4 regions of the Cytobacillus oceanisediminis genome follow, and region 1 is predicted to be linked to each of the others. Evidence: riboswitches for the same ligand, from Rfam matches in the RefSeq annotation. Region 1 holds a riboswitch; each other region holds the start of a gene.
The links. A riboswitch is a leader RNA that binds a small molecule or an ion and turns the genes downstream of it on or off. The one in region 1 is predicted to bind thiamine pyrophosphate.
Positions count from the first base shown of each region.

Region 2: another riboswitch for thiamine pyrophosphate. It lies ahead of tenA (thiaminase II); the one in region 1 lies ahead of IRB79_RS14100 (3-oxoacyl-ACP reductase).
Region 3: another riboswitch for thiamine pyrophosphate. It lies ahead of thiC (phosphomethylpyrimidine synthase ThiC); the one in region 1 lies ahead of IRB79_RS14100 (3-oxoacyl-ACP reductase).
Region 4: another riboswitch for thiamine pyrophosphate. It lies ahead of IRB79_RS07880 (YkoF family thiamine/hydroxymethylpyrimidine-binding protein); the one in region 1 lies ahead of IRB79_RS14100 (3-oxoacyl-ACP reductase).

Region 1 is NZ_CP065511.1:2,778,553-2,786,325, reverse strand. Features, by position in the region: gene IRB79_RS14135 (C39 family peptidase) at 1-263, shown strand, start outside; gene IRB79_RS14130 (AbrB family transcriptional regulator) at 307-1,368, opposite strand; gene IRB79_RS14125 (hypothetical protein) at 1,510-1,800, shown strand; gene IRB79_RS14120 (hypothetical protein) at 1,843-2,922, opposite strand; gene IRB79_RS14115 (sigma-70 family RNA polymerase sigma factor) at 2,915-3,481, opposite strand; gene IRB79_RS14110 (Cof-type HAD-IIB family hydrolase) at 3,890-4,639, shown strand; gene IRB79_RS14105 (OsmC family protein) at 4,674-5,135, opposite strand; TPP riboswitch at 5,251-5,361, shown strand; gene IRB79_RS14100 (3-oxoacyl-ACP reductase) at 5,467-6,228, shown strand; gene thiM (hydroxyethylthiazole kinase) at 6,242-7,054, shown strand; gene thiD (bifunctional hydroxymethylpyrimidine kinase/phosphomethylpyrimidine kinase) at 7,067-7,773, shown strand, end outside.
Region 2 is NZ_CP065511.1:673,300-681,072, reverse strand. Features, by position in the region: gene IRB79_RS03470 (MGDG synthase family glycosyltransferase) at 1-177, shown strand, start outside; gene IRB79_RS03465 (TIM barrel protein) at 322-1,155, opposite strand; gene IRB79_RS03460 (DUF1287 domain-containing protein) at 1,260-1,967, shown strand; gene tenA (thiaminase II) at 2,126-2,815, opposite strand; TPP riboswitch at 2,875-2,976, opposite strand; gene thiW (energy coupling factor transporter S component ThiW) at 3,218-3,706, opposite strand; TPP riboswitch at 3,818-3,934, opposite strand; gene IRB79_RS03445 (DUF302 domain-containing protein) at 4,004-4,387, opposite strand; gene IRB79_RS03440 (alpha-hydroxy-acid oxidizing protein) at 4,497-5,606, opposite strand; gene IRB79_RS03435 (PaaI family thioesterase) at 5,795-6,166, shown strand; gene IRB79_RS03430 (TVP38/TMEM64 family protein) at 6,231-7,076, opposite strand; gene IRB79_RS03425 (hypothetical protein) at 7,207-7,344, opposite strand; gene IRB79_RS03420 (DUF2269 family protein) at 7,670-7,773, shown strand, end outside.
Region 3 is NZ_CP065511.1:743,861-751,633, reverse strand. Features, by position in the region: gene thiO (glycine oxidase ThiO) at 1-458, opposite strand, end outside; gene IRB79_RS03885 (thiamine phosphate synthase) at 458-1,066, opposite strand; TPP riboswitch at 1,157-1,266, opposite strand; gene thiC (phosphomethylpyrimidine synthase ThiC) at 1,289-3,073, opposite strand; TPP riboswitch at 3,201-3,315, opposite strand; gene IRB79_RS03875 (hypothetical protein) at 3,502-3,786, opposite strand; gene IRB79_RS03870 (bifunctional metallophosphatase/5'-nucleotidase) at 3,940-5,574, shown strand; gene IRB79_RS03865 (DUF3267 domain-containing protein) at 5,956-6,492, opposite strand; gene IRB79_RS03860 (hypothetical protein) at 6,721-7,140, shown strand; gene IRB79_RS03855 (cation diffusion facilitator family transporter) at 7,177-7,773, opposite strand, start outside.
Region 4 is NZ_CP065511.1:1,506,340-1,514,112, forward strand. Features, by position in the region: gene IRB79_RS07855 (D-glycero-alpha-D-manno-heptose-1,7-bisphosphate 7-phosphatase) at 1-71, shown strand, start outside; gene IRB79_RS07860 (alpha/beta-type small acid-soluble spore protein) at 141-341, opposite strand; gene IRB79_RS07865 (energy-coupling factor transporter transmembrane component T family protein) at 583-1,362, opposite strand; gene IRB79_RS07870 (ABC transporter ATP-binding protein) at 1,349-3,049, opposite strand; gene IRB79_RS07875 (ECF transporter S component) at 3,033-3,629, opposite strand; gene IRB79_RS07880 (YkoF family thiamine/hydroxymethylpyrimidine-binding protein) at 3,631-4,236, opposite strand; TPP riboswitch at 4,325-4,427, opposite strand; gene IRB79_RS07885 (Cof-type HAD-IIB family hydrolase) at 4,656-5,522, shown strand; gene IRB79_RS07890 (coproporphyrinogen III oxidase) at 5,775-7,289, shown strand; gene IRB79_RS07895 (long-chain fatty acid--CoA ligase) at 7,436-7,773, shown strand, end outside.

The DNA.
Region 1 (7,773 bases):
TGCTTGAAAAAATTGCAGAAGGATCGCCGGTCTGGATTATTACAACTGCAAGCCTATCGCCCGCAGCATCCTTTGAAACCTGGAGTACACCGGGCGGGCCAGTCGATGTGACATTCCAGATGCATAGTGTTGCAATTACCGGATATGACGAGGAATATATCTATATTAACGACCCGTATGGCACAAAAAATAAAAAGGTGCCCAAACAGCAGTTTATAGAAGCCTGGGAGCTGATGGGTTCACAGGCCATTGTCATTAACTAGAATAATAGCAAAAAAGGGGGCTGCCGCTTGCAGTCCCTTCTTTTTAGCTTGAGGATGCCAATTTCTTAAACTTTACAAAGATCCATTTTAAAAATGGAGGTACTACAAAGAAGATAAAAAACAGCCGAAAAAGCTGATAGCCTGTTACTATGGCTAAATCTGCGCCGGTTTCATGGGCGATTATGGCCATTTGGTCCATGCCTCCGGGTGCAAGGCTCAAAAAGCTGGTGGCAGGGGAAAGGTGAAAAAAGTGCATAATCATAAAACTAAGCAGCACCGAACCCGTAATGAGAAGCAGGCCGCTTAATGCAGCCAGTGAAATGGTTTTGAATTTATTGGCCAGCTTTTCAGGCTTCATCATCATGCCGATGTGAGCCCCGATTAATAGCTGTGATAAATCCAAAACAGGTGGCGGGAGTTCGGGTCCTTTTACACCGGAAATGACAAGGGCCGCTGTTCCCATAATCGGACCGAGAAGGTACGGGGTAGGGAGCCTCAGGCGTTTGCTTAGGATAATGCCGGCAAAAGAAACGAAGGCAAAGAGTAAAATTTCAGGAAATAAATCACCCCATAAAGGTTCTGCCGCTTCAAAACCAGGGCCACTTGGGACATTAAGCCAAGGTCCGAATACTAGTATAGGAACGATGAAGATAATCATGGTCAGCCGTGCGACCTGCATAAAGGTAACAACCGTGATATCTATTCCTTTGACTTCCTCTGCCAGAAGAATCATTTGTGACAGACCTCCGGGAATACTGCCGATCAAAACTGTCGGATAGTCGATGCCCATTAATTTCGCAATGAGAAGTGCAGATATGGCGCTAAAGAGAACCATGCAAACGGTAACGAGCAAAATAAAAGGGAGCTTCTGAAGGATAAGCAGAACCGCTTCCTGTGTAAAAGAAAGGCCGATGCTGTATCCGACGATGATAATCCCGGCATCGCGAAATCCGGCAGGCCAATAAAACGGAATCCTGCTGAGCCGGCTTCCAATCATAACGGCAGTCAATGCACCAAGCAAAAAGGCGACCGGAATATGCAGCAAAGAAAATAATACTGCACCTAATACAGCAGTAAAAAAGGTGATCAATAAATTCTTATTCACAAAAAAACCTTCTTTTTATTTAGTATACCTAAAGATATTTATACCATATAAAAACAATGAATGAATTAAAAGTTTTATAAAATCATATGTTTTCATACAATTTATTAAAGAGAAGATCATTTTATAGAAGGGGGACTAACCATGCCGGAAAAATTAAGCCATTTTGTTTTCATATTATCGTTTATATGTCTCGGTTTATTTTTGCTGCTGGGTTTTTCGCCTCTGTATGATATTTATCTGAATAAAATCGGCCATCGTCCATTTTCGCTCCTCCTGCTCCTGACAGTCCTTGTCTTCCTTGTGAGTGTTTTTGTCTTAAAGAAAGTCCAAAACTGGCAGGCGGGCTTTCATGTATTATTTTCCATTATCCTCACCCTGTTTCTTTCATCCTTATTAGCGATCATCGTGTTCTTTGGGGGCCTATTTAGGTAAAAGTAAAGAGCCTGCACCATAAGCGGTACAAGCCCAGCCATTTTATTGCGTTGGCATCCAGTTTACTTTCCATATTCCTTCGCTGTTTTTACTTAGGCCGAAGCCAAACCCATCCTCTTCAGATATGGAAATATAAGCTGAAGAGTCATCGATAATGACTTCTTCTAAACGGGCGTTCTTCACTCGATGCAATAATGTCTGTTCTTCTGGGATAGATGGAGACTCGCTTATAGCATTAAGGTAATGATTCAGAGTAGGAAACGGTTTTTCGATATCCGGATCATGGTTAAACAATGCATATTGAGTATAATAATCCTCAATTTCCTCTGCAAACAAGTACAGCTGGAATACTTCTGCCGGGCTTAAACCTCTTAAGATCTCATCCGTCCCTCTTAAAGAAAATTCTTTATACACATGGTTTAAAGGCTCCCGAAGGACCAGTTCCATATTATTATTCAGGGCCAGCTGAAATGGAACAGCTTCCACTGGAGGATCTTTTGGCGTTGCCACCTCTAAGACTTCAGCCTGATGTACAGAGCCTTCCGCAGCGCGATATCCACCTATAATTAAAGAAATACTCTCTTTTTTAATTGGTTCGGTTATACCAAACACCTTTTTCAGCATCTCCTGATCCGTCTCATTAAAAGTTATTTTTATGTTCTTGCCATCCATGAGCGGCAGTAATTTTAAGGAATCATGATCAGGGAGAAAGTATACAATTTCCTCCTGAAAATCCAGAGTGCCTGTGACCTCTGCCTTCCCAGTAAAAGCTGCAGAAAGGTGCCCATATGAGTCCTTCTCGAAACTATTCAATTTCCAGTTGTTTAGCATAGCGCCATCTGCAAGGCCGGGATAAAAATCTTTATCTGAAATGGCGGTCTCCTGTCCATTTTGCTTGTTAAAGACATCTGTCTGAATTCCGGCAATCCCGCCAATCAATAGTATAAACCCAACAGCAGCAGCTGCAGAAAGAAGCTTTGGTACATAGTCTTTTTTCCTGCCTTTAATAGCAGAAGTGCCGATCCGGTTTCTGACTCTCTGTTTTTCCTCTTCTGTGAAAACAGAATCTTTCGTCCATGCAGCATTCAATACTTTCTTCACATCCTGATTCAGTTCAGCCATGCTGTTCACCTCTTTCTGAAGCAGATAGTATCTTCTTCACTTTTTCCTGTCCTCTGTACAGCCTTGTTTTAACAGTAGAAATAGGGATATGAAGGGTCTCACTTATTTCAGCCAGACTGAGATCCTGGTAATAATGGAGAAGGAAGACTTCCCGGTATTTTACTGTGAGGGATTCTATCGTTTTTAGCAATTCTTGATTTTCATCCCGTTCAAGAAATGATGCTTCAGGATCTTTTTCTCTAGCCTTTTTCAGAAAAAAAACCTTTTCATTCATGACCATATTGCGGTAATGCCAGCTTTTAAGATAGTCTTTACTTTTATTTATAGCAATTGTAAAAATCCACGTTTTAAAGGAAGATCTTTGCTGGAAACTTTCCAGCTTTTCATACACAGTAATAAAGGTATCCTGTGTTAGATCACTGGCAGCATTCCAGTCTTTCACATAGCTGTATATTAATCTCTTCAAAACGGTTCCATACTCATCCATGATCATTTCAAGAACGAGAGCTCGGTCCACTTGATCAGCAATCGACCGTTTTACATACTCATCAGTGCTCACATGACTGCCTCCTTGCTTAAATGCCAGCTGCCGATTCCGGCTGCCTTTTGTTTTGACTGACAGTTAGACGACAGATGCAAGCAAATCGCTTCAACTTTTTGGCATTTATTAAGATTATACAAAAAAAGCGCAAACCATTTAGTCTGCTCATGATTATTTATTCACTTTAATCCTGATTAAATAAATCCACATCAATGCATAGGTTAAGAACAGAAGGAGCAAAAATAATATGGAAGGCATTCATCATCACATCACTTGTTCATATTGAGTAATTCTAGCCTATACATTTAGATTGGGAATAATAATCCCTATATTGAAAAAATGATTCTGCCCAAGTGCTTTGTTTTTGATGGGAGGATTGTTTATTTATATAATGGCTATATTGTGCAAAAAAGAAGGGAGATTATTATGTCACAATCAAATATTGCTCCACAGATCAAATTAATCGCTCTTGATATGGATGGAACCTTGTTGAATTCCAGGGGGGAAATTCCTGATGAAAACCGTAAGGCCATACGAGAGGCAAAGGAAAAAGGGATTGAAGTTATTTTGAGTACTGGAAGATCCAGGCTTACTGCAGGAGACCATGCCGATTCTTTGGAATTGAACTCCTACTTGATCACAGTCAACGGCAGTGAAATATTTGGCCCTGATGGTGAATCTATCTCAAGGACTCCAGTTGATTCAAAAATAATGGAGTGGATGTGGAACCTATCCCAGTCACATAAGACCAACTTCTGGGCAACAAGCTGCGAACGGGTTTGGACGAATGAAATGCCTGAAAATATTCATGACCATGAATGGCTTAAATTTGGATTTGATATATCAGATGATGAAATCAGGGAACTCATTCATAAAGAGCTTCAAACAAAAGGGGGTCTGGAAATTACAAATTCCAGCTTAACTAATATTGAGGTAAATGCTCTGGGCATCAATAAAGCCAGAGGTATCCAGAAGGTTACAGAGCTTCTTGGCATTTCGATGGATAATGTAATGGCAATGGGTGACAGCTTGAATGATATTGCCATGATCGAGGAATCAGGCTGGGGAGTAGCAATGGGAAATGCGCAGGATATTGTGAAAGAAACAGCCAATGCTGTTACGGGAACGAATGATGAAGCTGGTGTTGCAAAGGCAATCCGAAAGTGGGCTCTTTAAAGAATAAAAACCGGCAATCATGCCGGTTTTTGGTTTATTCCGATGATTTTTTGTTATTTAGAATGGTTTCTTCCAGTGCTACTTCCACATTTCCTTTAATCGCCCTGGAAATCATACAGGATGCTTCAGCTTTTTGCGCCAGCTTTCGCGCAAGTGATTGATCCTTTTCTGTCGCGTCAGCCTTTAACAAGATAACAGGGCGATGAATAATTTTCTTATAGGTAATCACTCCTTTGGTTACATCCACAATACCGATTGATTCCATCGAAAGGTCTTCTTTCTCAAGTTTGCTCCGTTCCATCATGGCGGCCAGGGTAATAATATAACAAGTTGCCGCCGCCCCCAGCAGCATTTCATCCGGATTTGTTCCGATTCCGGGTCCTTCCATTTCTGGCGGAATGGAAACCTTTGTTTTCAGCCCGCCTGTTTCAATTTCTCCAACATCATTCCGAAGTCCTGGCCAATGTGCTTTTAAATGGAATTGGTGTTCAGCCATTCTTTGATTCCTCCAAGTTATGTATTTCTATTACACCTTAAAGAGGAACAGGCAGAATTGCAAGACTTTACAGATTTAACGTTTCAAGCTAAGATGAAAACAGCCAACTTAATAGTTTTACTGCTAGGGGTGCCCGATGCGCGGGCTGAGAAAGAAACCGGACTGTTTTTTACCCTTCGGACCTGATCTGGATCATACCAGCGTAGGAAAGTAGTAATTGCGGGGAACGATGTTCTTTCTCTTAGATTATTCAGCCAGGTCCAATTGCGGATCTGGTTTTTATTTTGTTCTCAAAAACAAATGAATTGGCTATCAATAAGGAGGATTTTCTATGAATCTTAACGAGCAGATTGTCATTATTACAGGCAGCAGCAGAGGGCTGGGCAAAGAAACAGCAAAAGCATTCGCGAGAGAAGGGGCGAGAGTTGTCATTAACTATTTCCATAGCGAGGAAAAAGCCCATGCTCTGCAGAAGGAAATTGGCGAAACAGCAATTGCCATTCGTGCTGATATTCGGGACAGGGTTCAAGTGAAATCCATGTTTCAAAAGACGAAGGAACACTTTGGAGCCCCCATTACAACCATAGTCAATAATGCACTCGTGAACTTTCAATTTGACCCTATTTCAAAAAAAGATGCAGAAACAATTAAATGGGACGATTACAAAAACCAGCTGGAAGGTGCAATCCTGGGAGCATTGAACACAGTTCAGGCAGGTCTTGAAGATATGAAAAAACAGGAGTTTGGCAGGATAATCTCGGTCGGCACCAACCTATTCCAGCATCCAGTTGTACCCTATCATGACTATACGACCAGCAAAGCTGCTTTATTAGGCTTCACCAGAAATATGGCGAATGAGCTGGGCCAATATGGAATTACTGCAAATATGGTATCGGGCGGTTTGTTAAAAACGACGGACGCCAGTGCTTCGACATCTAAGGAAGTCTTTGAAATTATCGAAAACTCGACTCCATTAAGAAAAGTCACAGATCCCGCAGAAGTGGCTGATGCGATAGTCTTCTTCGCTTCTCCATGGACAAGGGCAGTTACAGGACAAAATCTGGTTGTGGATGGCGGACTGGTTATGAATTAAAGGAGGAATTTAGATGAACATTCAGGAGATTAGCAGTCTATTGGAAAAACTAAGAGATTCAAATCCTCTGGTACATAATATCACCAATGTGGTGGTAACCAACTTTACGGCAAATGGCCTGCTGGCAATCGGGGCATCACCTGTGATGGCATATGCACATGAAGAGGCAGCTGACATGGCTAAAATAGCTGGTGCATTGGTTCTCAATATGGGAACACTGACTGAAAAAGAAGTAAAAAGTATGCTCATAGCGGGCAAATCAGCAAATCAGCATGGGGTGCCAGTCATTTTTGACCCGGTTGGTGTCGGCGCCACGGCCTATCGCACAGAAACAGCTCAAAGAATAGTAGAAGAATTAAATATTACCATCATAAGAGGCAATGCTGCAGAAATTGCCAACGCTGCAGGACAGAAATGGAGTATAAAGGGCGTAGATGCAGTTGAAGCAGCAGGAAATACTTCAGAGCTTGCTATGTCGGCAGCAAAAGAACTTGGTGCAGTCACTGTTATTACAGGAAAACAGGATATCGTTTCAGATGGAAGATCCACTTTTGCCATTAACAATGGCCATCCTCTTCTAACGAAAGTAACGGGTGCCGGATGTCTTCTTACTTCTGTAATAGGAGCTTTCGCTGCTGTTGAAAAGGATCCTGTAAAAGCGGCAGTAACTTCATTGGTTGTTTATGGCACTGCTGCAGAAATCGCTGCAGAAAAATCGGATGGCAAAGGCCCAGGCACTTTCCAAATCGAGTTTTTGAATAGCTTATATAACATTTCTGCTGCAGATGTTGAATCATATGGCTCTTTTGAAAAAACGATCGGATAGGAGGCAATATAAATGAAAGTGAACAAAGCTTTAACCATAGCGGGTTCGGATAGCGGCGGCGGCGCGGGCATTCAGGCAGACTTAAAAACATTTCAGGAACTCGGTGTTTTCGGCATGTCTGCTTTGACTGCGGTGACCGCTCAAAACACCAAGGGCGTTCAGGGAGTCTATCCAATGACAGCAGGGGCAGTTTCTGCTCAAATTCAGTCGATAGGAGAAGACCTCAGACCTGACGCTGTGAAGACAGGAATGCTTTTTAGCGCAGATATAATCGGGAGTGTTTCCAATGAAATTGTGAGATACGGATGGAAAAATGTCGTCATTGATCCAGTGATGATTGCAAAGGGAGGAGCAAGTCTTCTTCAGAATGAAGCGATATTAGCGATGAAAAAGCATCTTATACCGCTCTCTATGGTGATTACCCCGAATATTCCAGAGGCAGAGGTATTAACGGACATAAGTATTCGTTCACTGGAGGATAAAAGAGAAGCAGCAAAAAGACTGCATTACCTTGGAGCGAAAAATGTCATCATAAAAGGCGGCCATGATGAAGCAAAAGACATAGCAGCAGACCTTCTATTTGACGGAGAAAGTTTTTCGGAATTTAAGAGCAACAGAATACAAACAGCCAACACACATGGAACAGGCTGCACTTTTTCGGCTGCAATCACCGCTGGCCTCGCTGACGGTCTTACCGTGCCAGAAGCTGTTGATCGGGC
Region 2 (7,773 bases), 2.1 Mb from region 1:
ATTGTTGAACAGCTTAATAATGAAGAAGCTATACTTAGTCTAAGAAAACACATTGATGCCTATCTGGCAAAAGTCACTTGCCCATTGGAATATGCCATTTTCATTTCAATTAAAAGCACCGGCAGAAAAACGCCTGAAACCGTTCATTCCATAAGAGCCATCCCAACTATAAAGTGATACTTCGATCAGCGGGGCTTTAGTGGCAGTAAGACCCCGATAAATAATTTACAGCCTGGAATCTCCAGGCTGTTTTCCATTTCAATCAAACGTTTGATTTAATTATTTACTCTTAAGGTATAGGAAGTAGATAAGAACTTTTGCTTAACGTACATGCCCTTCTTCAATCAGCGCTCTTACCCACCCGATCCCCTCCTCAACCATCTCTTCCCGAGGGTTCGTGTGTGGAGTGTACTCCATGACAAAAAATACTTCCTCACATTCCTTTGCTAAAAAATCCATCAGCTTCTTAATTTTATGATGACTGCCATCATTCTCATGAGATGGATGCACAGGCACCCAAATATATTTATCGCCCTGGTATTCAACATTATGTAAATGAACGACTCTCACAAACTCGGACCATTTTTCTATATAATTTATGGCCTTCTCCCCTGCGGCTAATATATAATCCCCGATATCAACACAAAGGCGGAGTCCGTATTTCCTCCATGCCTCTACAGGAAAACGGTCAAGATATTGAATTCCTGCTGGCGATTGCTTAAATCCCAATTTAGGTTCACACACAATCATAATCCCATATTTTCTCTGAAGAGCACTAAGTTTCTTGAGTCCCTCCTCAATGATCTCTGCCGGATTCCCACTGGTTTCTTTTTTAAAGTAAGGGAAATGCACCAAAATGTATTCAGCTCCAAGCAGGGACATCCTTTCCACTTCCGCCTCAAACTGAAACCAGGCTTCCTCCGGATTCATACTGATCTTTTCCAGCAGATCGTATTTGCTTTGTCCCCGGAAAAGAGGCGAATGAAGACCAAAGCTTTTGTTTGTTTTGCCCAGCATTTCAATAAAGTAATGAAAGGATTCCTCATCTTGAAATTCACCTATCTCAATATGCGGCAAATGACTTTTAAAAAGTTCATGAAACAGCTTGCTGTCTGACAAAATGACACTTCCCGATATCCCTATATGATGAGCCATGATATCCCCTCTCTTATGTATTCTTATAACAATCTTATCATACCTCCATGCAACTTATTGGAAAATAATACCGTCTAATCATTAAAATACATGAGGTGACTTTTATGATTAAAAAAGTGTTGGCTTCCATAATCGGAGTACTGTTATTATTCATTCTTTTTTTCCGAAGTGGAATCATTCTGGATTCCATCAGCATTCATTTTGAAAATCCTTTGGCAAAGAAAATGGCAGTGCCTTCTGATTATTCACAGGCCGATTCAAATCAAAACGGCATTGCCGATCCACTTGATATGGTTCTGACAGCCAGAAAAGAAGTGGACCAGCGCACGCCATATAAAAGTGCCTACTATGTGGGAGGCTATCCGCCTGATGGCGAAGGTGTCTGTACAGATGTGATTTGGAGGGGATTCCAGGGGGCTGAGGTAACCATAAAGGATCTTATTGATCAGGATATCGCCGAGAATACCGACTTGTATTCAAGAGTAAAGGGCAAGCCGGATCCGAACATTGATTTCAGGAGGGTGCCAAACCAGAATGTCTTTTTTAGCCGCTTTGCAAAGTCATTAACAACAGAGCTGATTCCAGGAGATGTTAAGAACCTTCAGCAATGGCAGCCGGGTGACATCTTGGTTTTCCTTTCTCCTAAATTCGACCATGTTGCAATTATATCTGACAAACGGACGAAAGATGGCATTCCATACGTCATACATAACTCCACACCATTTGCAGCAGAAGTAAAACTATCTTCTTTTAAGACTCCTATTACCGCTCATTACAGATGGGATTTTGAAAAAACGCCTGCGCTGCCATAAAGCAGATGCAGGCGTTTTTCTTATTAAATAAGAAAGTATAAAAACATCGCACGACCAAAAGCGACAGCTTTTGGGAGGATGTGGGTCATGCAGACGTTGCCACAGGACGTGGCGTTCTTAGTCTGCGTTCCTTTTTGAGCGAGGCGCTTGCGCTTTTCTTATCTTACTGCTGCCGGATTGCCCGCCGGCCACTCTTCGCAGGTATAAGCCATCTCCCAGAAGCCAAGCTCCAGCTGGCAGCTTTTTCGGAAAGCGTCCTTCATTCGCTGCCTTTCTTCCGGTGATGCCGCATCAGCAAGCTCATCCAAACGGTTTCTCATATTCATGGTCACAGCCTCGACCCTTAAATTTGCATAAAAAGAGATCCATGGATAAAACGGATGGTTCTCATCAGGCTCATATTGCTTCATGAGCTCAAGCCCAATCTCCCAATAAGTCCATGGACAAGGCAATAATGCAGAAAGGATTTCACCCATGCCGCCTGTGTGGGCATGATACATCATATGCTTAACATAATGATCAGCTGTTGGCGGGAGCGGATAACCCTGCAATGCTTCGTAATCCACGCCAATCTGCTGGCAAAAATTATGGTGGGGATGTACTTCGCTGTTCAATACAAATTCTATTTGCTGATTAAAATAAGCAATATCCTTACGCTCTGCTGACTTTGAAATGGCAATCCCATAAATATGCATGAACGCATTCAAATACTCAAAGTCCGCTTTAATGTAATGGGCCAGCGCCTCTTTCGGCACATCCCCTCTCCCGATACCCTGAACAAATGGATGTTCAAATATCAGCTGAAACAAATCTTCATTTTCCTTGCGCAGAATCTCTGAAAAAGTCATAAAAAATAGCCTCCTTATTAAATTCAGAAGCTGCCGGGGAAAAAGCATGAGGATATATAACGAGGTCCTCACCGCTTCCCTGCGCTGGCATTATCCAGATCAGGTTCCAAGGGACAAAGGAAAAGCTCCTTATCTCAGCCGTAGCGCCCCTAGCAGTTTTCTAACATTTTTTAATTTTTTTACCGATTGTCTAACTTGTCGTTTTTCACTCATAAATTTTGGATTTCGTCCATAACTCTTGAAAATCGCTCATAAATTTTTGGATTTCGCCCATAACTCTTGAAAATCGCTCATAAATTTTTGGATTTCGCCCATAACTCTTGAAAATCGCTCATAAAGTCAGATTGCTATGCTGCACTCCGCTTATCTGCTTACTCAACTAGCTTCGCCAGCCCAAAATCATCACATATTCTGAACCAAATTCTTCTCTTTAACCTTCGCCAAAACCATCCAGCCTATGGCCGCACCGGCAATGCTGCTGACCAGGAATGGCGGTACAAAGAAGAATGCGCCAGCTGCGCTCCCCATGAGAACCTTTGCGTATGGGACTGCAAACAATGCACCGATTATGCCGGTACCTACCACCTCACCAACAGCAGCCCATATTTTCCGGCCGAACTTCAAATAAAGCACACCTGCCAAAAACGCACCCATCATGCCGCCTGGAAACGCAAGCAGCGTCCCGAATCCAAGCAAATTACGAAGCAGGCCAATCATAAAAGCCACGGCTGCTGCAGGCAGGGGTCCAAGCGTCACCGCTGCCAATACATTTACCGCATGCTGGACCGGATAGGCCTTGGCTACACCTGCCGGAAACCAGATCAAATGGGATCCCAGTGTCCCAATTGCCACAAATAAAGCCATCGTAGTTAACAATCGGGTTCTGTTCATCTAAACCTCCTTTCTAAAGGGGCGCCTGATTGCTTATCAGGATGAGAAGTATGTATACAAAAAAGCCAGATTCCCATAAGGACCTGGCTTGGTTTAGTATATGAATCGACATATAGTCAAATCCTACTTCCCTCCGCTGGCATTAACCAGATCAGGTCCATAAGAGTCAGAAAGCTATAACGCGCTTTCCTCTCAGCCCGCACATTCGGGGCACCCCTAGTAGTTGAATAGATATTTAGTTTGATAAGCTATCTCAAGCATAACAAACTATTCCGGCACTGTCATCAATCTTTTTGCTTAAATACTTTTCTTGATGCAATCGATTAAGCGCTCTTCAATTTCTGCTGCGAAGCTTTGAACAGATTCGTTTTTGATTAGTTCAATCATGCTTGTCGGCTTGGGCATGCCAATTTTTGTTTTGCCTTCATCTTCATACACAACAATTTTACAAGGCAGGAAGTAGCCGGCCATTTTATTCTGTGTTAAAACGCGATGTGCTTCATTTGGATTACATACCTCTAAAACATGGAAGGCCTCGTTATATTCCAATCCTTTTTCCTGCAGCTTCTCCTGAACGTTAAACTGCCATAAAACTCCGAACTTTTCTTCCTTCAGACTTCCCTCAAGTGAGGATATTGCTTCTTCAATCGATTTTTCGGTTTCAACTGTGTAATCGAACATGACTGCATCTCCTTTAATGTCGGCATATTAATCATGTACCCCTATAGGTATATTAGTAAACACAGTCTGAACTGTCAACTGACCAGGCTTTTTTTAAAAAGATGAAAAACTATCGAATTAGCTGCAGACCTGCCAGCTCTTTTAGGCTCCCCACCCCTGCCAGAGACAGCGACACTTTCGTTTCTTCAATAAAGTTGGCAAGCACTTTTTCAACCCCAGCCTGCCCGCCAATGGCCAAACCGTACACATACGGCCGTCCTAGGCAAACTGCGTCGGCTCCTAATGCCAGAGCTTTGACAACATCTGAACCGCGGCGAATGCCACTGTCAAACAATACTGGAATTCGTCCTTTGACTTCCTTCACGATCGGTCCCAGCGCATCAATCGCCGCAATTACCCCATCAAGCTGCCTGCCGCCATGATTAGATACTATGATTCCGTCTATCCCTTTTTCAACGGCCTGCCTGGCATCTTCCGGATGGAGAATACCCTTTAATAGTATCGGCAGACTTGTTTTCTCTTTTAACCTTGCAATATGCTCCCAGCTCAATGTTGGATGATGGATATTATCAAGGATTCCCTGAACTACATCATCGTCATGGAGAGAGGCCATAAAGACAGAATCGCTCTCATAATTTGCTTTTCCATAGCCAAGCTTTAACGGGGAAAAATTGTTTCTTAGATCCGCTTCCCTCCATCCCATCATCACTGTATCAACTGTTAACACAATGGCTTCATATCCTGATTCCTGCGCTCGGCGCACCATACTGAACGCAGCATCTTCATAATTGGACCAATATAATTGGAACCATTTTGGGCTCGCGCCTGTTGCATTAGAGATTTCTTCAATGGAATAACTGGATACCGTGCTCTGGATAAAAGGTATTCCAAACGAAGCTGCTGCCCGTGCAGATGCAAGCTCTCCCTCACTGTGTTCAAGGCGCTGCATTCCAATAGGTGCCAGGAAAACTGGATAAGGATACGTTTTTCCAAATAAATTCACACTTATATCCGGCACTGAAACACCTCTCAGCATTCTCGGTACAATTGAGTATTTTGCAAAGGATTCAATATTCTTTTTCAGCGTTTCTTCTCCTCCGGCTCCTGATTGGACATAGCCAAATCCGCCAGCTCCCATCACTTTCTCTGCTTCTTCTTCCAGTTCCTTAAATGAAATAGGAAAGTTTTCTGCGAAACTAATATTCTCTACTTTTGCCATATTCAGCCCTGCCTTTTTTTGAATTTATTGAAAATAATAACACTTTTTTAGATTTTATGAAACCATGTAATAAAATCATAAATTCGCAATAATGCAGCCTTTCCTATACAAATTAGCCGCGATAGGCAGGGATTTCACAAAAAATCGGGAATAAACATTTTAACCTTAATGAAATTGGAGTGTACAAAATGCTAATTAAACAGCCTTTTGATGAATTTCTGAAATTCCATTACGAAAGAGTCAGTGAAAGCAATATGAAAGTCACTTTGCCAATCCAGCCGCTCTTTATTAACAGCGCGGGGCTGGTTCATGGAGGCATTATTTCCACTCTTGCGGATGTAGCGATGGGGAATATATTCGAGCCGGATGAAAACCAGATGCAATCCGTGGTGACGGCTGATTTAAAGGTCACTTTCCTAAAGGGGGCGACAGGTGAATTTCTTATCGCTAATGCTTACCTTGTGAAAAGAGGGCGCACCCTCAACCATACAGACTGCCTGATTTATAACGACCAGGATCAGCTGGTTGCCAAAGCATCGGGAATCTTCGCATCTATCTAGAGTGATTGATCCTATCGTTGCCTGAATAGTTTCGCTGACAGCGATAGGAGGAACCATTTTAAGACTACGGACAATCCTCATAGTTTCTTTTCTTCTTCTTTTTATAAAAGTGAGATACACTGTAAAATACCCCTATCACAACCGAAACGACTAATAAAAGCTGTGAGGCAGATAAGGATAATGCATGGGCCAAAGAAAGAGAGTAAGCCAGCAGCAAGGAAGTTGCCATTTTGGAAATAGAGGCAATTCCCAGGAACTTTTTAAATGAAACCCCACCCATTCCTGCTCCAACACAAATGATTTCATCTGGCAATATCGGAATAACAAACAGCAGCATTAGTATAGTGTTCTCATTTTTTTCCATGTATTTTTGGTATTTTATCAGATGCCGTTCCTTTATAAACCTCGATACAAGCTTTAACCCTCCTATCCTTGCAGTCCAGAACATAACAATAATCCCGGAAATTGTTCCTGTAAATCCAAGAAAGGCAGCGGCAGCGGGACCGAAAACGGCACTTCCGGCAGGCAGTGTTACGGCTTCGGGAAGCGGCAAAAGAATGGGCTGTAAAAAGCAAACCAAGAAAAAGATGAGCTTCCCTTCCGCCTCATATTCCCTCAGCATACTCTCGAGCCCATAGGCATCAGTCAGAACGAGTATCTTTGTTAAATAAAAGGTAATAAAAACAATTAACAGCAGACTGAACATAAACATCAGTGCCAGTCTGCTGTATTTTAATCGAGACCACTTGCCTGCAGCAAAAAAGTAAAAATCCAACACTAATATGGCAGCCATGCCTGTAATGATAACCCATTTATAAGCCGGCAAAAGTGTCGGCATTAAATTAAACAATATATACAACGCTAATAAAATGATAAGCCCATGCAAACTAACTTCAATTTTTCCATTCATACATTTTCCCCTTCTTGCTTTTCTTAACTATAGTTTAGAAAAGAATACAAGGAGGATTAAGCTCCCTTGGCATTAAAATAATCTAAGGCCAGAGACTTATATTAAAAAAGCAGGGCATATCCTGCTTTTTCTAATACTCTATCTCATCATAATCCTTAGGCTGCGGAACAGGCTGATTTCCTTCATGTTTTCCAAACTCATTGACAAGCTCCCTCTCCTCTTTTGGGCCTTGAGCCTGTTGTTTATTTTGCTCATCTCTTCTGGTCAATTCATTTGCTCCTTCCTTATGGTTCTCTAAATTAATATGTACCATTACTTGCATTTCACGCATATATAGAAGGATTTTTCCGGCCCTTTGTAAAATAGGTAAAATAGCAATTGAAAGGAAGGATTAATATGTTGATATACCACAAAACGGAAGATTGGATCCCAATGGAAAACTGCTGAGTGCATGCAACGTGATTCATAAAGGTTGATAAGGAAACTAAGCCCCAAGCCCTATCTCAATTTACTGCTCAGGCTGATAGGGACAGCCTTTTTCCCTTGCTACACTTATAAAGTGATTTAACAAGGAGGGAAAAAGGTTGAAAAAGATGGGAACAAAAGCAGCCAGATGGCTAAAAATTCTTCATATCGTTCTGGTTTCCTTATTTTTCGGAGGGATCATGAGCTCACTCGTTTTGAATTTCAACATGAA
Region 3 (7,773 bases), 2.0 Mb from region 1:
ACCTGTCCGTCATTCGGTATATACATGGCACCCCTCAATTTGTTTGATACGAACGGTTCACGTTTGATCAGGTCATCAATCGAAAACCATTCGGCCTGCTCATCCGCTTTTTGCTGGCTTTCAATCAATCTTTTTAATACCTGCTCCTCTTCTTTATTAGCCGCCACTTTATATACACCCTTATTTTGATAGCCAATATGCACTTGTGATAAGTCTTCCAGTTCAGGAATCAGGCTCCGGTACATGGAGCGGCTTTTGCATGCCAACTGAAATAGCGGGCCGTCTTCTGTCAGTTCCGTTTGGGCTCCTAAAATTCCAGCTGCTGCTCCGGAAGCCTTGCCGGCAATTTTCCCCTTATCCAAAACGGCCACTTTATACCCTCTTTTAGCCAGTTGAAATGCAATTGAGCTTCCGTTAATGCCACCTCCAACTATAACGGCGTCAAACATTTTCCTCACTATTTCCCCTCCTCATTTAATTTTTTTGAAAAGAGCTTTGCTGCCTCTACAGGGTCCTTTGCCTGCAAAATCCCTGACATTACAGCAATGCCATCTGCCCCCGCCTCCAAAACCTCAGGGACTTTCTCTGGTTTAATGCCTCCAATTGCCAATACCGGAATATCTACTGCCTTTTTAAGAGCCTCCAGTGACCCAGTACCCCTTGGCGGGACTCCCTTCTTGGAATCGGTTTTAAATATGTGCCCAAACAGGATATAATCAGCCCCCTGTTTTACAGCCTCTTCTGCTTCTTCAGGAGAATGTACGGAACATCCGATAGGCATTTCTAGAAAATGCGTTTTGACAACATGGACTGGAAGGCTGTGAAAAGCAAGATGTACACCCGTTTTACATGTCCATGCAACATCCACCCGATCATTTATAACAATTTTATGAATGGGGATTCCCTTATTACGAAGCAGCTTAACTCCTTCATATAGCTCCTTAGAGGTTCGATGTTTTTCCCTCAAGTGGAACTTGTCTGCAAAGGGTTCCACTTCACCTGCTATTTCAGCGAAGGCCTCTAGAGAAAGCTTTCCATCTGATATAACATGCAGCTGTTTTCTCATAGCGACTGCTCCCCTGCTATTTTTAGATTTTCTGCAAATAAAAAACCACCTTCTAAATAGAAAGCGGCGGTATGGGGCCCCAATAAATACAGCCCCGATACTCCACTTCCCTACGCTGGTATTCATGCCAGATCAGGTTCCAAGGGTCTTAAGCTTTTGCTTTAATCTCAGCCTGCAAACAGGCACCCCCAGCGGATATAATTTCTATAAACTATAAAAAGACTACTGATAAATGCTTCCCCCAGCCTTTTTAAATTCCTCAGCTTTTTCTTCCAGACCTTTCTGTATCGCTTCACCCGTGCCAAGCTTATGCTCTTTTGCATAATTCCGGATATCCTGAGAAATTCTCATGCTGCAAAACTTTGGCCCGCACATGGAACAGAAATGAGCTGTTTTAGCACCTTCAGCCGGCAGTGTTTCATCATGGTATTCCAAAGCGCGCTCAGGATCCAATGAGAGATTGAATTGATCTCTCCAACGGAATTCAAAACGGGCTTTTGACAGGGCATCATCCCTTTTTTGCGCTCCAGGATGTCCCTTTGCCAGATCTGCAGCATGGGCTGCAATTTTATACGTGATGACACCCTCGCGCACATCGTCCCTATTTGGCAAACCCAAATGTTCCTTAGGGGTAACATAACAAAGCATTGCCGTACCATACCAGCCTATCATGGCAGCCCCGATGGCAGAGGTAATATGGTCATATCCCGGGGCTATATCAGTCGTAAGTGGTCCAAGTGTGTAGAATGGCGCTTCTTTGCAGATCTCCAATTGTTTATCCATGTTCTCTTTGATTAAATGCATTGGAACATGGCCAGGTCCCTCGACCATTACCTGTACATCATGTTCCCAAGCAATTTTAGTCAACTCCCCAAGTGTTTCGAGCTCTGCAAATTGAGCCTCGTCATTTGCATCTGCAATCGATCCCGGCCGCAGTCCATCCCCCAGGGAGAAGGCCACATCATAAGCTTTCATGATCTCGCAGATTTCTTCAAAGTGTGTATATAAAAAGTTCTCTTTATGATGATGCAGGCACCATTGGGCCATAATGGATCCGCCTCTCGACACAATTCCGGTCAAGCGTTTTGCTGACAGCGGAACATACCTCAAAAGGACACCTGCATGAATTGTAAAATAGTCAACCCCCTGCTCTGCTTGTTCGATTAAGGTATCCCTGTATACTTCCCAAGTAAGATCCTCAGCAATGCCATTAACCTTTTCAAGTGCCTGATAAATGGGAACAGTACCGACCGGAACGGCGGAGTTTCTGATAATCCATTCACGTGTAGTATGAATATTTTTGCCTGTAGACAGATCCATAATTGTATCTGCTCCCCATCGGGTAGCCCAGGTCATTTTCTCTACCTCTTCTTCAATAGAGGATGAAACAGCCGAGTTTCCAATGTTCGCATTAATTTTCACGTGAAAATTCCTTCCGATAATCATTGGCTCTGTCTCAGGATGATTGATATTGGAAGGAATAATCGCCCGCCCTCTTGCTACTTCAGACCGCACAAATTCCGGTTCCATATTTTCCCGAATGGCTATAAACTCCATCTCCGGAGTAATAATTCCTTTTTTGGCATAGTGAAGCTGGGTAACATTCTTCCCTTTTTTCGCTCTCAATGGCTTGCGGTTTAAGCCAGGAAAGACCTTATGATTAGCACGCGGATCATTTTCGTCCCGAAACCCATTATCCTCGGGCTTCACTCTTCGGCCTTCGTACTCTTCAACATCCGCGCGTTCATGAATCCACTTTCTTCTTAATGCAGGAAGCCCTTTTTTTAGATCTGCCGTATATTGAGGATCCGTATAAGGTCCGCTCGTATCATATACGCGAACCGGCTCATTGATTTCTTCTCCAAAATTTCCGGTAGTGGGACTTAATTCTATCTCACGCATCGGAACCTTTATATCAGTCCTGGATCCCTCCACATATACTTTTTTGCTGCCAGTAAAGCTCGACATAATGGAAATGCTCTTCTGATTTAATGAACTTGCAGTCATTGATCATATCTCCCTTATTAAAAATGTAAGGACGAGACCTGGAACCAAGGAAGTGCCAGATATGTAAAAAAGCCGGTCCACATAAAGATGGACCGGCTTAACCGCAGATGTTATTGCACAAAAAAACTTTTGCACATTCTAACTTCCCCACGCTGGTATGATCCAGATCAGGTCCAAAGAGTCAAGAAACTTAAACGCGTTTCTTTCTCAGCCCAAGCTATTGGGCACCCCTAGTTATTGCTATTTAATTCAATTATAGTATACAGAATTGCGGAAAATAATGAAAGGAATTTTTTCAGAATTCTGTCAGATGAAAAATTTTACCTTTATTCTGCTCCTAACCTCGTTTCCTTAATTCAGGCTTTTTACTTCTGAATGAACATCAAAAGCGCCTGCCAGTGGCAGACGTTTTCCGTGAATTATGCAGGTTAGTTCCCGTCAGACTCCTCATCATTCATATCCATATCACTTTCATCCATACTCTCTTCATCTTGTGGTGATTCTTCATTCATGCCTGGCTCCTCAATATCAGATTCTTCTGATGTCCCAGGATCCTGCATTTCACTATCTTCATTATTGTTTACTTCCATCTGATTATCTTCCAATTCCACATCTTCCGTTTCCGGCGGCGGATCCTGTTCATCCGTTCCGCACCCTGCCAACAATAATCCTGCACTCAATGGAACTGATAGCCATAGCTTCTTATCATTCATGTATTGTCATCTCCTTTTGCAGTATTATGTTTCTTTAAGACCTTACCCTTTTGGCAGGAGGCCAAACTTTTCTGATCTCTAATTGCCCATCACCCGATTAAATACCTAATATCTGCAAATACTATCCCTGCCACATATACTGGAGGATGAATGATGAAAGTACTTTTCTCCCTTATATTATTTAGCTTTCTGGGAATGCCCCTATACAGCGGGCAGCCTGCAGAAAAAGAACAATGGGATCAGCAGGGTCTTTCTGAAGAATATCACGGACATGTTGAAGAACGTAAAGAAGCACCATACAAGCAAATTCAATTGCTGGGTATTAATGATTTCCATGGACAGCTGAATGTCACTCGGCAGGTTAACGATAGACCAGCAGGACGCGCAGATTACCTCGCTGCCTATTTGCGGCAGCGTGCTTCTGAAAATGAAAACACCATTTTGCTTCATGCTGGCGACATGATTGGAGCTAGCCCGCCAGTATCCGCTCTTCTGCGGGATGAACCGACTATTGAATTTTTGAATAAGATGGGGTTTGATATCGGCACTATCGGCAATCATGAATTTGACCGAGGATCTGAAGAGCTGCTTCGCCTGCTAAGTGGCAGCAGCCCTTCAGCAACAAAAGATTATTCCGGATCCCATTTCCCTTGGATTGCAGCCAATGTCATCAGTCAAAAGTCAGGCAAGCCCATCCTTCCTACATATAAAATATTAAACGTTAGCGGTATCCCAATTGGATTTATCGGAGTCATCATGAAAGAAACACCGTCTCTTTCCGCACCTAACAGTGTGAAAGGTCTGATCTTCACCGATGAAGCTGAAGCCATCAACAAGTATGCCCGAGAACTTAAAAGACAAGGAGTAAGAGCCATTGTGGTACTAGCCCATGTTCCAGGCAAATCAAAACCAAATGGGGAGCATGCCAGAGGCCAGTTAATAGAGTTGGCCCATCAGGCGGATGACGAAGTGGATATTATTTTCGGAGGCCATAGTCATGCCTATCTGAACAGTGTGGTGGATGGTAAGCTTCTTGTGCAGGCCTATTCATATGGCACTGCCTTTTCTGATGTAGATATAGAAATAGATCCCCGGACAAAGGAGATTGTCCGCAAGCACGCTGAAATTGTGAATGTTTTTCAAGAGAATATCCAGCCCGCAAGCGACATAACCAGGATGATCGAGCGCTATGAAAGAAAAGTAGAACCCGCAGTTAACAGATATATTGGCACTGCTGCAATTCCAATTACAGCCGAACAAAACAGAAGCGGTGAATCAGCCCTGGGCAATCTTATTGCCGATTCCCAGCGGGCAGCGATGAACACAGACTTGGCTTTCATCAATCCAGGAGGAATCCGGGCAGACATTGACGCCGGCCGTGTTACTTGGGGAAACTTATATGTCGTCCTTCCCTTCAGCAATCAACTGGTCAAAATGAACCTGACAGGCAGCCAAATTCGTGATGTCCTCAATCAGCAATGGCAGCCAAATACAACAAGAATTCTTCAGATTTCTGGCTTCACTTATTCCTGGAGTGACAGCCAGCCTGCCGGTGAAAAAATAAAAGATATTTATCTGCCTGACGGAACAAAACTTGATCCGAAAAAAATCTATTCGGTCACTGTAAATACCTATCTCGCTGATGGCGGAGACAATTTTACAGTATTCCGAAAAGGGAAAGAGAGAATGACCGGACCAAATGATTTAGATGCCCTAGTAAATTATATACAGAATTTACCACAACCATTCAGCTCAGCGGTTGATGGCCGCATAAAGAAAATAGACTGAAAAAGGACAGCCTCTGCGACTGTCCTTTTTCTTGTCCATTTGATACTAATAGCAGGATCGGCATCATATCTTTCTATTAGGATCAGAAAGAAAGGATTATGTTAATGAAAAAATATATCTATTTTCTCATGCTGTTCGGTGTTTTCTTTCCATTTTTTCATAAGACAGCCATTGTTTTTGAAAACTGGAGACTGTGTACAAATACATCCAAATTGATAGGGATCCAGCTTTATGGACTGGATTCAATGAGAAACCTCCTCATATCATCACTGGCGGCCCTAGTTGCTTTCTTTTTTACCCAAATATTTATTGGGTGGGACAACAAACATAAAAGTTTATAATATGAAGCCCAAGAATCTAGAAATGCTCCCGGTTTTATCACTATTCATAAACTGTAAACTGCGGTTTGGTAGGATGGTCAATGACAAGTGCATCATTTGAGAATCTTAAGAGCTTTTGATACAAAACAAGATCCCCAAAACATCCAACAGTCAATATCGCCCCTAGTATCGATAATCCCGGCATATTTAGTGCAATTCCAAGAACAAGGGGTAATAGGCCTGTCGGAATGAAAGGCAGCATTAAAACCTTTTTCATCTGCTGAACCGTAACAGGCTGTTTGGCATGAGCATAGGCTACACCCAATTTCAAGTTGACTCCCCAGGACATTTCGCTCCATGGGACACCGCCAATATAGCGAAAACCTGCCAAATGGATGGCTTCATGCAAAATAACTATAACGGCCATACCAGCTAAAAATAATAGCATACCTGTAAGATCAAAAGACATTTCCCCTCCGCCATAAATCACAGCATGTAAAAAGAGCACCCCAAATACCAGCGCAATCGTTGCAATGAATAAATAAACCTGCAATTTCATCATTGAAATGGAAACAACCGATTGTTTTCTTTTTTCCAACATTCTCATCACCTCAAGAAATAAGACCCTATTTAAATGTACGGAGCAAAAACCGAAAAGTTTCAGATATTTCCATTCTATTTCTCCCCTTCTTTTGCCTCATTCTCCTATTCTCATTTTTACCGATTGTGCCCAAATGGACCTAAAGTATATGAAAACACTGTTACCGGCATTAATAGGCTTGTATAATCAAGACAAGAACGCTGTGAAAGGACTGTGATAAGAAAAGTGCTGTATATCTGGGATATTGAAAAAATTATTTTACATACATTAAACGGACAACGTCTCAATATAAATTACGAGTTCAGCAATACACTTACTGCACCCATGAGCTACAACGTCTCAACGAATACAATTAAGTTTAACTACCTGAAAGTGAACGGCTACATAGCCAAAATTAATTTTAAAATTAAAGAAACAGATGAGAACCTGGTTAAATTGATGCTATACCATGAAATCGGCTATTATCTGGATTTCAAGAAAAACAAACATGATATAAGAACCCTAATGTATGGAGAAGATGACGAGAAAGAACAGCTCATGTCTGAAATAGAAAAAAACTCCTGGGATTATGGAAGAAAAATAGTACCTGAGCACCTGGTAAATGCCTATGATCATTTACGGGAATTGGATAAAATGTTCAGCTAGAAAAAGAAATGCGCCTCATTAAGAGACGCATTTTTTTTAATTCGGTTCCACATGGACGTGAACATCATAAACCCCATAATCCTTCACCATCACTTTCTCCACATGTGTCGCAATATCATGGGCTTCCTTAATATCAAGCTTGGAATTAACCAGAATGACCACATCGATCACTTCATTGTTTCCATAGCTTCTGCCTTTAATATCTTTAATGCCTTTTACCCCGTCTACATTTTTGATGACATCCTGATAATGCTTAATCTTTTTTTCATCAAATCCATCTGAAAGCTCATGGGAGGCTTGTACAAAAATATCCCAAGCCGTTTTGCATATTAAAAACCCGACAACTATGGCTGTTAATGGATCAAGCCATGGCATGTTCAGCTGCGAACCAAAAATCCCGACGGCAGTGCCTATACTCACCCATGCGTCTGAAATATTGTCCTTTGCCGCTGCCATTACGGCCTTGCTGTTAATTTTAATAGCTAATTTTTTATTGTATCGGTATACAAAGTACATTGCGGCTCCAGAAAAAACTCCGGTATATGCAGCAAAAATATCAGGAGATTCATGAACTCCATCAAACATGGATGAAACAGCATTCAGCAGAACTTGAAGACCTACTGCAGCCATAAT
Region 4 (7,773 bases), 1.3 Mb from region 1:
CAACAAGTGCAGATATCCAGGCTTCATCACTTTTTGAGGCAGTGGAAGATATTTTGGAAATGCTTAAATAGGAGAGTAAAAAACCGCTTCCAGGATTGGCTGGAAGCGGCATTTTATTTTACTATGATTGCGTGGAAGGACTAGCGTGCTCCGCCAAGCTGCTGCTCAGCCATTTGCACCAGGCGCTTTGTGATTTCTCCGCCTACTGATCCATTTGCTCTTGAAGATGTTTCCGGGCCAAGGTTCACACCGAATTCTGTTGCGATTTCATACTTCATTTGATCAATTGCCTTGCTGACTCCTGATACTAAAAGCTGATTAGAATTGCTGTTTCTTGCCATGTAAATCATCTCCTTTGGTGTAGTTTTCTTGATTGTTACACTCATAGCTTTAGGAGAGAAAATAAGATTTATTCATAGGTGTATATGGTAATATAAGGTATTTTTTGACGGACTCTAATGTGGATTTGACTTGAAATCAGCTTTGCGCATATAAATTGGTCCTAAACGCACAGAAAAAATCTTATGCGCACATAAATTTCCTCCATCCGCACATAAATAAATGCCATCCGCACATAACTTTCTAAAGTTCGCCATTATAAAGCTGCAGAAATCCGAAAAGCCACGAAATATAGGCACTTGCCAGCACTGCTCCAATAAAAAAGGCGAAATATGCCCAATCCTTCCAGGAAACAGAGATTTTTTGATAGAAATCCCGGTTTCCATCTCCGGTAAACCCTTTTGATTCCATCGCCATTGCCGTCCTCTCGGCTTTACGGATCGCTCCGGCAAGAAGAGGAACTGAATACCTCTTAAGTTCTGCCATTTTTTCAGAAAGTGTCCGGGCTTTGGGTACTCCCCTAATCCGGTGGGCGCTTCTGATAATCTCAAATTCTTCTTTCATTAATGGCAGAAACCGATAGCCTGCCATGATTCCATATGCAAGCTTTGGAGAGAGCCGGCATTGCTGCATGAGACTGAGCAGGAATTCTGTCGGCTTTGTGGTTAAAATGAACAGAAGGGACAGCGAGGTAAAGCTTAAAACCCTCATTCCAAGAGATAGGGCACGCTGAAAGCCCTCCTCAGTCAATGTGAAGATCCCCCATGTCCATAGGATGGTTTCTCCTTCAATAGTCTTTGAAAAAATCAGAGCTGACCAAATATATATTATAGCCATGAAGATAAACGGCGAGAAAAGCAAAATCCATCTTTTGAATGAAACCTTACCAAAAATAAAGGTGGCTCCTGCAGTCACCACTAAGGTCAGAAAAGGAGTAACCGGGTCAAAGAAAACTGACAAAATCAATACACAGACAACCACAGTCAGAGCCTTTATGCTTGGGTTAAATTCATGTAAGAGCAAACTTGTTCCTCCCTTCCACGGCACCCAGTTCGTTCCTGAGTTTTTCAGTGTAAGGGACTTTTAGAGAAGCAATCTTCATAATCTCATGTTTCTTCCATAATGAATCAGGCAATCCCTCGTAAATCTTCTCTCCTTCTGAAAGGACAATCACTTTATCGGCATAGGAATGCAGGATTTCCATGTCATGAGTGATCATCACCACGGAGCTTCTGTTATGGATCTTAGTTTCCAAAAGCGCCATAAGCTCCGCAGAGGTCCTGGCATCCTGTCCAAATGTTGGTTCATCAAGGAGCAGCAAATCCTGTTCATTCACAAGCATTGATGCAACACTAAGCCGCCGCTTTTGTCCCTGACTTAAGGAAAAAGGATGCATGTCAGCGTGCTGAAGCAAGTTCACTTGATCCAAAACAGCATGAACCATTTTTTGTATTTCGGCATCTGGTATTCGCTGAATTTTTAAACTGAAGGCAATTTCACCATATACAGAATCTGCAATAAATTGGTGTTCGGGATTCTGAAAAACGTATCCTAATTTTAGTCTTAACTCTTGCTCCTTCCACTGGGAAAGGGAGCGATCATTAAAAAGAATATTGCCTTTGGATGGAGCAGATAATCCTGCCAGCAGTCTGGAAAGCGTTGTTTTTCCTGATCCATTTGAACCAGCTATTGCCACAAATTCACCTTTTTTAACAGAAAAACTAATATTTCTAAGCAAATCCTTCCCATCTTTATGAAAAGAGAGATTCTCTGCCGATAGGATGATCTGCTCTTCAAAGCCTTGATGTATAGTTTTCCTGTTATCTAATATCTGAAGTGCAGCAGAGGGATCTACAAATCCAGCAATTAATTCCCGATCAGTTAACGGAAGCTTTTGCCCACTGTAAATCCCTGCCTTTTTTCCTAATAGGCCTGCTCTTACTGCGCTTGGCAGCCATATACCCTCAAGCAGAAGTTCTTCTGCATACTTATTAAAGCAGTCTGCCGTGCTTCCATTAAATATAATTTCGCCATCCCGGTTTAGCACCACGCAGCGGTCGGTCAAATCAACCCAATCATCCAGCTTGTGCTCAATTATTAGAAGGGAAAAGGATTGCTCCTCTTTAAGCTGTTTGATGATGCGGGTAAGTTCATAGCCTGAAGCCGGGTCAAGATTTGCTGTCGGTTCATCCAAAATAAGGATATCCGGTTTTAATGACAATACACATGCAAGGGCAAGTTTTTGTTTTTGTCCCCCCGAAAGGGTGTGGATTAAGGCGTTTTTAAATGGCAGAAGATGAACAAGTTCGAGTGCTTCATCAATCTTGCTCTCAATTTCTTCAGGAGGTGTTTTCATATTCTCAAGGCCGAATGCCAGCTCCTCTTCAACTGTTGTCATGCAAAACTGGCTTTCAGGATCCTGAAACACAATGCCGATGTGCTGATTAATTTCACCGTGCCGGAATTCCTCCAGCATCTTTCCCTTGAAAGAAATGGTGCCATCCAGTTCGCCATCAACGGCTTCCGGATACAATTTATTTAAGCAGAAAGCAAGCGTGCTTTTTCCGCAGCCGCTGGGGCCCAATAATAGAACAGCTTCCCCAGGATAAAGGCAGAAATTCACATTCTTAAAAACAGGATTCTTCACATCTTCATGCCGGAAGGACAGCTGTTCTGTTATTAATAAAGGCTGGTTATGCTGTAATGCCATTTTTGGATTTTTCCCTTCTCAGCTCTTTTCCGATAGGAAAGCTGTTTAATGCCCCAGTTTTAGCAAGACTCTCACTCAGCCATTTCCCTAGCAATCCAGCAAGCAAAGCTCCGCTAATCAGTCTCACAAAAAACATGGCAGTTACATAACCCGGTGAGAGGGCAGCATAGCCGGAAATGAAATAGCCCCAAATAAAGCTTGTAACAGAAGAGCCCATGCCGGCAGCAATTAAAACCCATGTACGGTAATTGTTCCATTTTGTGGCCGCAAAAACAGCTTCTGCTCCAATCCCCTGAATCATACCTGAAAGAATCAGGCGAGGGCCTACTGCATTGCCAATCATGACTTCAATGGCTGCAGCGATGGTTTCCGATAAAAAGGCTGCACCGGGTTTTCTGATTATATACGCTGCGATGATCGAAACAATAAACCAAATGCCAAAAATCAGATCATAGCCAATTAAGCCGAACATCCCATATAGCACGTTGCCAAATTGCATGAACACCAGGTACACAACTGCAAACACAACTGCGAGAACAGACAGGACAATGACCTCACGAAGCTTCCATTTTTCGAGCATATTACATAGCCCCCTTCTTGGAAGGACTGTTCGCAGACATATTCACCGTCATGACAATATGAGTAGAATCGCTTTTTTTACAGCTTTCGAAAGCATCTTCCAGCGTTTTAAAAACAGCGTGTGCATCTCCATCTAATCTTGAAGCATAATGGACACCTTCAGTAAATGTTCCCTGATCCTTTGCGAGCTCGACTTGGTCCATAATGACGTTCATATATGCAGGAATCCCCATCGGATAAAGTGCGAACTGTACAGCGACTTCCTGGTTGATTCCTGCTGATTTTTCTTCATTCGCCCGTTCCTCATTTTCAGCAAGATAAGCATCGCCGGCAGTATCCCCAGGGCATCCATTTGAAAAAGTGCCATTAAATACTACATGGTCACCATGCTTAACAGCTTCAAGATAAATAGCTTTGACCACATCAAAAACATGAATGGACCTGCCTCTCACACAAGTGCTTACATCATCTGTTTCCATCCATACCTTGCTTGTATCCACTTCTTTTAGAGCAGATAAAATAACATCCACAAACCTGTCAGTCATTGGATAAATTGAAAACCTGCAACCTGTAATCTCACTTGTTCCGCATAAGAAATTTTCCTGCATTTTGCCATCCTCCTATTTTAAATAAAAATAAAAAACTGCATTCCCATAAGGAAATGCAGTTGAATGATATCAATACACTAGAAATGATAGCCGTTCACCTGCACTTCCCCACGCTGGTATTATCCAGATCGGGTGATAAGAGTCAGAACGGATTGTTCTTCTCAGCCATTAAAGCTCCCCTAGTGCAAAATAAGATATGCAGTTTTTATTGACTCCATCTTAATACGGAGCATACAAATTGTAAATGAATAATTTATAATTCTTTAAATCAAATGATCTATGAAAACAGATAAACGCCGTCACTAAGCAGATATGCTATGAAAATATTTTTACATTGTCCATGTCATGTTCTATTCCAATCCTTCCCTTCATAAAAGTGTAATAGGACAATTTTACACCGAGAATAGGGGGCAAATTGGATGATATACAGAATGCTTGCTTTAAATATTGACGGAACACTGCTCCAATCAAATGGAAGACTTCATAAATCAACAAAAGAAGCGATTGAATATGTGCAGCAAAAAGGAATTTATGTAACACTTGTCACATCCAGAAGTTTTCCATCTGCGAAAAAAGCGGCCAAAGCATTGAAAATCAATTCTTTGCTGGTCACACACAGGGGGGCTTATATTGCAGCTTCTCAGGAAAAGCCGATATATGTAAAAAGGATACAGGAAGATGAAACGTTTGAAATCGTGCGCCTGCTTGAAGGCTTTACCTGTCAAATCAGGCTGGTGCACGAAAAATATTCCCTTGCCAACAAAACCAAGCTAAATACCAATATGCTTGCTAAAACGGTTTTTACAACCGGGGATCCCATTTTTTACTCGCAGCAATTTGTGGATTCATTAAGTGACACCATTTTAGATGAGCCGGTCACACCGCCAAAAATCGAAGTGTATTTTGAAGATAAAGAAGACCTTGAGGATGCTAAGGCAGCCATTAGGGGCATGTTTGAAAATGTAGAAGTCATTAAGTTGAGTGATCTGCGAATGGATATCGTTCCTTCCGGAGTTTCAAAGCTAAATGGTTTGCTTTATTTATGTGAACATCTCGGAATTTCCCGAAACCAAATGGTCGTTATAGGCGACTCGGCAGATGACCTGGAAATGATTGAAGCCGCCGGTCTCGGTGTGGCTATGGGCAATGCCCCTGCAGAAGTAAAAAAAGCAGCCGACTGGCTGACCCGATCCAATGACCAGAACGGCGTAAGCTACATGGTTAAAGAACATTTCCGGAAGCAGCATCCAATCGATTTCCTGAAGAAAATGAATCTATTAAAATAAAATCAATGAAAGAGAGTTCGATTAGGTAATCGGCTCTTTTTTTGCTTTGTGAAATTGCCAAAGGAGAAAGAAAAAAGAACCATGAATAATATAAACAATCCATTAGGAATCATTCCCCTTATATTGACCTTGTTTCCCCATTTCTGTACACTAAAAGAAGTTTGTCAACATGAAAAATAGACACTTTGCAGCTGCCTTAAGAAAACAAAGACATCGGCAGATTTAATATATTTTCTAAAAAAGGTGATCGATTTGAATATTTCAATTTTAGGTATACAGGATGAACGGTTCCATCGGCCGCTCCGGCTGATCGGGAACCTCTTTTTTGAAGAATGTGCGGTGACGCTGGGTGAGAATGCTGCAGCTGATCTGACAATTAATTTTCAGCTTGAACATGGAAAACACATTAAAGCCATTGCAGAGCTTACTGATAAAGATGGCAAGAACCTTTCAGCCAATTTTGAGAAGGAATTCGTTCCGGCTGAGTCAGAAAAAGAGAATTTCAAACAAATAAAAAATGCAGTATCCCATGTATATCTGACTGTTTTGCAGGATTGGACAGGCATTATTCAAAAGTGGGGAATTCTGACTGGGGTACGTCCCACAAAATTGCTTCACCGTGCCATCCAGCATCAGACACCTCTCCATGAAGCCCATCAGCAGCTGAAGGAAGAGTATTTGATTACAGATGAAAAAATCCAGCTTATGCAGAATATCGTAGACAGGCAGCTTGCTGTCGTACCGGATCTTTATGACTTAAAAAATGAAGTCAGCATATATATTGGCATTCCATTCTGCCCGACAAAATGCGCATATTGCACTTTTCCTGCATATGCGATTAATGGCAGGCAGGGTTCTGTAAACTCATTCCTTGGCGGCCTGCATTACGAAATGCGCAAAATTGGCGAGTGGCTGAAAGAAAATGATGTAAAAATTACTACTGTCTATTATGGAGGAGGTACTCCGACAAGCATTACGGCGGAAGAGATGGATATGCTTTATGAAGAAATGTATGAATCTTTTCCAGAAGTAGAAAACATACGGGAGGTCACTGTGGAAGCCGGCCGTCCGGATACAATCACACCTGAAAAGCTTGAAGTGCTGAAAAAATGGAATATTGACCGCATCAGCATCAATCCTCAGTCCTATATTCAGGAGACCCTGAAAGCCATTGGCCGCCACCATACAGTGGAAGAAACCGTGGATAAATTCCATCTGGCTCGCAATATGGGAATGAATAACATCAATATGGATCTGATCATTGGGCTTCCTGGAGAAGGTGTGCCGGAATTTTCACATACTTTGGATGAAACTGAGAAATTAATGCCGGAATCCCTGACAGTTCATACTTTATCCTTTAAACGAGCTTCGGAAATGACGAAGAACAAGCAAAAATATAAAGTTGCCGAGCGGGAAGAAATTGAAAAAATGATGGACATGGCTGAGGATTGGACAAAAGAGCATAATTACCATCCTTATTATCTTTACCGTCAGAAAAATATTCTCGGCAATCTTGAAAATGTCGGCTATGCCCTTCCGAACCAGGAAAGCATCTATAACATCATGATAATGGAAGAACAGCAGACAATCATCGGGCTAGGATGCGGAGCTTCCAGTAAGTTCATTGATCCTCAGACAGGGAAAATCACTCATTTTGCAAACCCAAAGGATCCTAAATCGTATAATGACAGTTTTGAGCATTATGCAAACGAGAAGTTGAAAATATTAAAAGAACTTTTTAATAAACACGAATCCCTGGCCGAATAGGCGGGGATTTTTTTAGAGAAATATTTTAGAAAATTTAGAAAAATATTAAAGGATTTCCTGAAAATAAAGAGAATGAAATAGGTAATAAATCATAGAATTCTATAAATTCAAATGTAAGCGTTTTCTAAAAAGGGGGAATTGTAATGATGATGCAGACACCTTTGACTATGACGCAAATGATAAAGCGTGCAGAAAAGTATTTTCCAAGGAAGACAGTCGTTTCAAGAACAGCCGGCGGAATTCAGAGATTTACATATAAGGAGATTGCAGAACGGACCAGGAAGCTGGCAGAAAGCCTGCAAAAGCTAGGAGTGGAAAGAGGGGACAAGGTCGGGACACTTGCGTGGAACCATCATCGCCACCTGGAGGCTTATTTTGCCATTCCATGCAGCGGGGCCGTTCTCCATACGATTAATATTCGTCTGTCACCTCAGCATATTACTTATATAATTAACCATGCTGAAGATAAGGTGCTGCTGATCGA